DNA from 2 places in the Paeniglutamicibacter sp. GQ140 genome. Region 2 is predicted to be linked to the other one. Evidence: predicted binding sites of a transcription regulator. Region 2 holds the regulator's gene; the other holds the start of a gene.
What was found. Region 2 encodes HrcA, which represses chaperone genes, less so after heat shock. Its sites were predicted from a motif close to TTNGCACTCGNNNNNNNCGAGTGCNAA; they were not measured.

Region 1: a site for HrcA is predicted at 934-960, ahead of groL (chaperonin GroEL). Genes of this name have one in related genera too.

What each region holds. Positions count from the first base shown of each region.
Region 1 is NZ_JCAXDW010000005.1:324,276-327,681, reverse strand. It holds gene AC6CHY_RS09910 (DUF3263 domain-containing protein) at 1-94, shown strand, start outside; gene AC6CHY_RS09905 (LytR C-terminal domain-containing protein) at 189-857, shown strand; gene groL (chaperonin GroEL) at 1,138-2,775, shown strand; gene AC6CHY_RS09895 (phosphotransferase) at 2,983-3,406, shown strand, end outside.
Region 2 is NZ_JCAXDW010000008.1:151,317-154,722, reverse strand. It holds gene AC6CHY_RS13020 (16S rRNA (uracil(1498)-N(3))-methyltransferase) at 1-239, opposite strand, end outside; gene dnaJ (molecular chaperone DnaJ) at 236-1,366, opposite strand; gene hrcA (heat-inducible transcriptional repressor HrcA) at 1,416-2,429, opposite strand; gene AC6CHY_RS13005 (DUF3097 family protein) at 2,711-3,406, shown strand, end outside.

The DNA of each region.
Region 1 (3,406 bases), on a different contig from region 2:
GGCCCATGACCCCATGCTGGTCAAGCGATTGCGTAGACTACGAACGACGAGGCATCGCGCTCGGTCGGCGAAACGGCTCGGATCCGAGGCATGATTGCAACGCACGTCTGGCGTTTCGGGGCCAGGCCGCACTTGTATTCCTGCACCCGCGCATGCCCACATTGCAAGCCACATCACCGAGGACGGGCATGACCAACTATCCGCGCGATGAATTTGATCGCGTCCCAGAGTTCAGCAACCGTAGCGGATCGCACCGCGAAAACGGCTGGGCTGCCGCCGCATCCGTGGGCGGGGCCCGATCCGGCTTGCGTTGGCTGATGGTTTTCGGGGCAATTGCCCTGGTCGTGGGACTCTTCTCCTTCATGGTCCTGCCCAAGTTCACGGGCACCCCAACCGATCCGGCATCCGTTGCCGCCAGCTCCTCGGGCGCGCAGGAGGCCACGGCGTCTTCCGAGGCAGCGGAATCGCCTTCCGAGTCCGAATCGCCGTCCGAGGCCAGCGAAACGCCTGCCGAAAGCGAATCGGCCGAGCCCACCGAAGCCAGCTCCTCCGCCGAGTCCAGCGAAAGCCCCCTGCCGGAAGACGCTGACACCTCCATGGCCATGGGCGTCTACAACGGCGCGAAGGTCGGCGGCCTTGCCGGCAAGGCGCGTACCGAGCTGCAGAACGCCGGGTTCAGCAACGTCGCGGCTTCCAACTGGACCAAGAAGGTCACCTACTCCACGGTCTACTACCGCTCAGAGACCCACCGGGCCACCGCGGAGGCCGCGGCCGCGGAATTGGACATCACCTCGGTCATGCAGAGCGCAAACATCCCGGGCAATATCGCCATCGTGCTGGGAAGCAACTTCCGCTAGGGAGCGCAGCGCCGCAATACGCTTACGGCAAAGACCCACAGCTTGCACTCCGAGTGGTTGAGTGCCAAGATTTGTATTAGCACTCGCATGCCCCGACTGCTAATTCGATCGAAGATTCGACCGACTACGTGCGGCTTCGGGGCGGTGTTTGAGTGAGTCCTTGACCAGGGCAGCGAGAAGCTTTTGCGATCGTCCCATGACATCGTGGATTCTTCGTCCGTCGCGGGCGTTGCCTCAGGTCGTAGATACGCATGAACGTCCCGAAAGGACATAAGCCGCTATGGCCAAAATCATTGCATTTGATGAGGAAGCACGCCGCGGCCTTGAGCGCGGCCTGAACATCCTGGCTGACGCCGTCAAGGTCACCCTTGGCCCGCGTGGACGCAACGTCGTCCTGGAAAAGAAGTGGGGCGCCCCCACGATCACCAACGACGGTGTCTCCATTGCCAAGGAGATCGAGCTCGAGGATCCGTACGAGAAGATCGGTGCGGAACTCGTCAAGGAAGTTGCCAAGAAGACCGACGACGTCGCAGGCGACGGCACCACCACCGCCACCGTCCTGGCACAGGCATTGGTCAAGGAAGGCCTGCGCAACGTTGCCGCCGGCGCCGACCCGCTGTCCCTGAAGCGCGGCATCGAGAAGGCCGTCGAGGCCGTCACCGTTGAGCTCCTGGCCTCCGCCAAGGAAATCGAAACCAAGGAAGAGATCGCCGCCACCGCATCGATCTCCGCCGGCGACAACGAAATCGGCGCCCTGATCGCCGAGGCACTGGACAAGGTCGGCAAGGAAGGTGTCATCACCGTCGAGGAGTCGAACACCTTCGGCCTCGAGCTTGAGCTCACCGAGGGCATGCGCTTCGACAAGGGCTACATCTCGGCCTACTTCGTCACCGACAACGAGCGCCAGGAAACGGTCCTTGAGGATCCGTACATCCTGATCGTCAACTCGAAGATCACCAACGTCAAGGACATGGTTTCGATCCTTGAGAAGGTCATGCAGTCCAACAAGCCGCTGCTGATCATCGCCGAGGACATCGAGGGCGAAGCCCTTGCCACCCTGATCGTGAACAAGATCCGTGGCCTGTTCAAGTCCGTCGCCGTCAAGGCACCGGGCTTCGGCGACCGCCGCAAGGCCATGCTGGCCGACATCGCCATCCTCACCGGTGGCCAGGTCATCTCCGAGGAAATCGGCCTGAAGCTCGAAAACGCCACCATCGACCTGCTGGGCTCCGCCCGCAAGGTCGTTGTCACCAAGGACGAGACCACCATCGTCGAGGGTGCCGGCGACGCCGAGGAGATCGCCGGTCGCGTGAACCAGATTCGCGCCGAGATCGAGAACTCCGATTCGGACTACGACCGCGAGAAGCTGCAGGAACGCCTGGCCAAGCTGGCCGGCGGCGTTGCAGTCATCAAGGCCGGTGCCGCTACCGAGGTCGAGCTCAAGGAACGCAAGCACCGCATCGAAGATGCAGTGCGCAACGCCAAGGCCGCCGTCGAGGAAGGCATCGTCGCCGGTGGCGGCGTGGCCCTCATCCAGGCCGGCGCTGCTGCATTCGCCAAGCTGGAACTCGTTGGCGACGAGGCAACCGGTGCGAACATCGTTCGCGTTGCCATCGAAGCTCCGCTGAAGCAGATCGCCTTCAACGCCGGCATGGAGCCGGGCGTTGTCGCCGACAAGGTCAAGAGCCTGCCTGCAGGTCACGGCCTGAACGCAGCCACCGGCGTGTACGAGGACCTCCTCGCCGCCGGCGTGAACGACCCGGTAAAGGTTACGCGCTCTGCCCTGCAGAACGCCGCTTCCATCGCCGGCCTGTTCCTGACCACCGAAGCCGTTGTCGCTGACAAGCCGGTTCCGGCAGGCGCAGCAGCACCGGGTGGCGACGACATGGGTGGCATGGGCGGCATGGGCGGATTCTAATCCCCCCTGCCTACCGCGCCTGCCTGCGTTAGCAGCATCTGGCTAATACCGTGAGCCGCTTTCCCGCGGTGCACCGTTCCTCCCCACGGGAGGACGGTACACCGCCCGGGAAGGCGGCTTGCCGCTTTAACAAGGAAGCGACGGGAAAACGGACGCCGCGGAAAAGCCCCGCTCCCGGTGCACGGCGCGCCGGAATAGGATGGGGCCATGCCGGAAATCCAAGAGCCGCTGGCCGGCGGGAATGCCGCGGGGGAAGTACTGCGCATCGGCATGACCGTGCGCAAGCCCTGGCTTGAAAGCACGCCCTCGGTACAGAGGTTCATGGCCCACCTCCGCGAGCAGGGTCTCACCGACGTCCCGCTGCCTTTGGGCAAGGACGCCCAGGGCCGGCAGGTTACGGAATTTGCCCCCGGGACACCGGCGCCTCATGACAGGCCCCTGCCGTTGGAGGTCCTGGAGGAGGTCGGGCGCCGGATCCGCCGGATCCACGACACCGCCGAAAGCTTCGAACGGAACCCGGACGATTCCTGGTCCACCGTGATCCCGGTTCCCCACGCGAACCTGATCTGCCACAACGACCTCGCCCCGTGGAACCTGGTTGCCGGGGAGCGCCTGGCCTTCATCGACTGGG
Region 2 (3,406 bases):
GGCGGGAGCGCCTCGGATTCGAGTTCGCGCACGACGGCGTCCAGCGCCGCCTTCTGCGTCGCGGTGACCTCGGCGACCGCCCGCAGCCCGGTGCCGTCGACCAGGTCGATGCTTTCGCCGACGCGCACGCGCTTGACGGTCACCGCATGGTGGCCCTCGGGGCCCTCGAGCCTCAGCCCGGCGCCCACGCGCGCGTCCTTGAGCTCACCGGGAGCCAGGAAGAAGCACTGGTTGCTCATGCGCCCAGGTTGCCCAGCTTCCCGCGCAGCCGCGAGAACATGCCGCCGCTGTTTTCCATGCGCCCCTCGGCGAATTCCTCCCCGCGGAGCTTGGCCAGCTGCTCGAGCAGCTCGCGCTGCGCGGCATCGACCTTGGTGGGGGTCTCCACCTGCAGGTGGACGATGATGTCCCCGCGCTTGCCGCCGCGCAGCCGCGGCACGCCGAGGCCCGGAAGGCGGACCGTGTCCCCCGACTGCGCACCGGATTCGACCTCGATGACCTGGGTACCGTCAAAGGTCTCCAGCTCCAGGTCGGCGCCCAGCGCCGCGGCGGTCATCGGCACGTTCATGCGGGCATGCAGGTCGACGCCGTCGCGTTCGAAGATCTTGTGCCGGCGCACCTCGATCTCGACGTAGAGGTCGCCGTTGGGTCCTCCGCCGGGGCCGGCCTCGCCCTGGTTGGCCAGGTGGATGCGGGTGCCGCTGGCGACGCCCGCGGGGACCTTGAGCTGCTTGGAGATGCGTTCGCGGATGCGGCCCTGGCCGTTGCATTCGTTGCAGGGGTCCGGGATGGTGGTGCCGAAGCCGCGGCAGGCCGCGCAGGTCTCCACCGTCATCATCTGGCCCAGGAACGAGCGGACCGGCCGCTGCACCTGGCCGGCGCCGCGGCAGATGGTGCAGGTGACCGGGGAGGTGCCCGGGCGGCAGCAGCTGCCCTCGCAGGTCGGGCAGGTGACTGCCGTTTCCATCTCCAGCGGGTACACGGTGCCGGCGACGGCATCGGCCAGGTCGATGGTGGCGGTGATCAAGGCGTCGCGGCCGCGCTGGGTGCGCGAGGCCGGGCCCTGGGCCCCGCCGCCGCCGAAGAACTGCTCGAAGATGTCCCCGAAACCGCCGCCGAATCCACCGCCGCCGCCGAAGCCGGTCTGGCCGGTGCCGTTTTCGTGGCCGGTGGCGTCGTAGTTGGCGCGCTTGTCGGAATCCGAAAGCACCTCGTAGGCGCGGGTGACCAGCTTGAACTTCTCCGAGGCGTCGTCCCCGGGGTTCACATCCGGGTGGAGCTTGCGGGCCAGTTTCCGGTAGGCCTTCTTGATTTCCTCGCCGGTGGCGTCCTTGCCGACGCCCAGGACTTCGTAATGGGTGCTCACAGTGCTCGCTGTGTCCTTTCGTACTTCACAAAATGTGTTTCGACCCGCATTAGCCGGCCAGGATTCGGGAAAGATATCGGGCGACCGCGCGAACCGCGGCCATCGAGGTGGGATAGTTCATCCGGGTCGGGCCCAGCACGCCGATCATCGCCTGCTCGCCGGGGCCGTATCCGGTGGCGACCACCGAGGCCTCGGTCAGCGCCCCGTACTGGTTTTCGGTGCCGATGCCCACGGCAATGCCGTGGGCGTCCTGCTCGAGTTCGGAGAAGAGGCGCAGCAGCACCACCTGTTCCTCGAGGGCCTCCAGCACCGGGGTGATGCTCAGCGGGAAGTCCATGTTGGCCCTGGCCAGGTTCGCGGTGCCGGCGGTGAGGATCCGGTCCACCGCGCTGTTGCGCGCCAGCGCGCCCAGGACCTCGGCCAGGGCGCGGGCGGCCGGGGCCAGCCGCGGCTCGACCGCCTCCGGGACGACCTGGGCCAGCCGGGCAACATCGGCAATCGGCTTGCCGTCAAGGGCCGCGAGCAGCGCCGCGCGCAGCCGCTGCAGGTCGGTCTCCCCCACCGAGGGCGGGAGCAGGATCACGCGCTGTTCGACCTTGCCGCTGGAGGCGATGAGCACCACCAGGGTCTGCCCGGCGCCGAGGCCGACCAGCTCGATGTGGCGCACGGTGGCGTTGGAGTAGTGCGGGACCTGGATCAGGGCGACCTGGCGGGTGATGCTGGCCAGCAGCCGCACGGTGTTTTCCAGCACGTCGTTGACGTCGTGGGAACCCTCCAGCAGCGCCGCGATGGCGCGCCGCTCGGCGCCGGAGAGCGGCTTGATGTCGCCGATCTGGTCGACGAAGTGCCGATAGCCCTTTTCCGTCGGGATCCGCCCGGAGGAGGTGTGCGGGGCGACGATGAGCCCCTCCTCCTCCAGCGAGGCCATGTCGTTGCGGATCGTGGCGGCGGAGACGCCCAGGTCGTGGCGTTCGAGCAGCGCGCGCGAACCCACCGGCTCGCGCGACTGCACGTAGTCCTCAACGATGGCTCGAAGGACTTCGAGCCGACGCGGTTCGGTCATTCTCACCTCTCCTGACAAGCCGGGTCACCATGGCCGAGGCGGGGTGCGGCCCTCGACCCGGCGCAAGGTCGGGGTCCGGAGGCACGCATTGGCACTCGACACGTTCAACTGCCAAGTCTAATACGTTTCACATCGCTTGTTAGCATGGTTTGGTCCCAGACCGCGATGCCGCGTTCGACACACCGGTTCGTCGCACCATGGCACGAAGCCCGCGACGTGGCGATCGGCGCCGGCCCATGCCTCGGTCCGGGACCTGTTGACCACTAGGTGAAAGTGACACGATGAGCAACCACGGCTGGGGCGCCCAGGACATCAGCGCCCCCAAGAAACGCGCACTGCGCAGGGTCCCGCTGGCGCGCGGACTGGTGCTGGAGGACGTGGAAAGCGGGTGGGTCGGCGAAGTGGTCCGCACCGAGAAATCCGGCGGCATGCGCGTGCTGGTCCTCGAGGACAGGCGCGGACGCACCAAGTCCTTCCGCGCAGGCTTCGGCTTCCTGCTCGAGGGCGAGCCGGTGGAAATCATCGAACCGGCCGCCGCTCCCCCGGCCCCCCGGGGAACCGCCCGCAGCGCCTCGGGTTCGCGGATGGTCACCGAGCTGAAGGCACGCACCGCCCGGGCCAGCCGCATCTGGGTGGAAGGCAAGCACGATGCCCAGCTGGTCGAAAAGGTCTGGGGCCATGACCTGCGCGTCGAGGGCATCGTGGTCGAGCCGCTGCACGGCGTCGACGACCTTGCCGCAGCCATCCGCGCCTTCGCCCCGTCCCCGCAACGCAAGCTCGGCATCCTGGTGGACCACCTGCTGGCGGGAACCAAGGAAGCGAAGATCGCGGCCGAGGCCATGCGCGTGCCCGGGGCCGCCGGCAACGTGCTGATCGTCGGGCACCCCTATGTCGACGTGTGGCAGGCCATCCGCCCCTCCGTGCTGAAGATCAAGGCGTGGCCCGTGGTCCCGCGCGGAACCGACTGGAAGACGGGC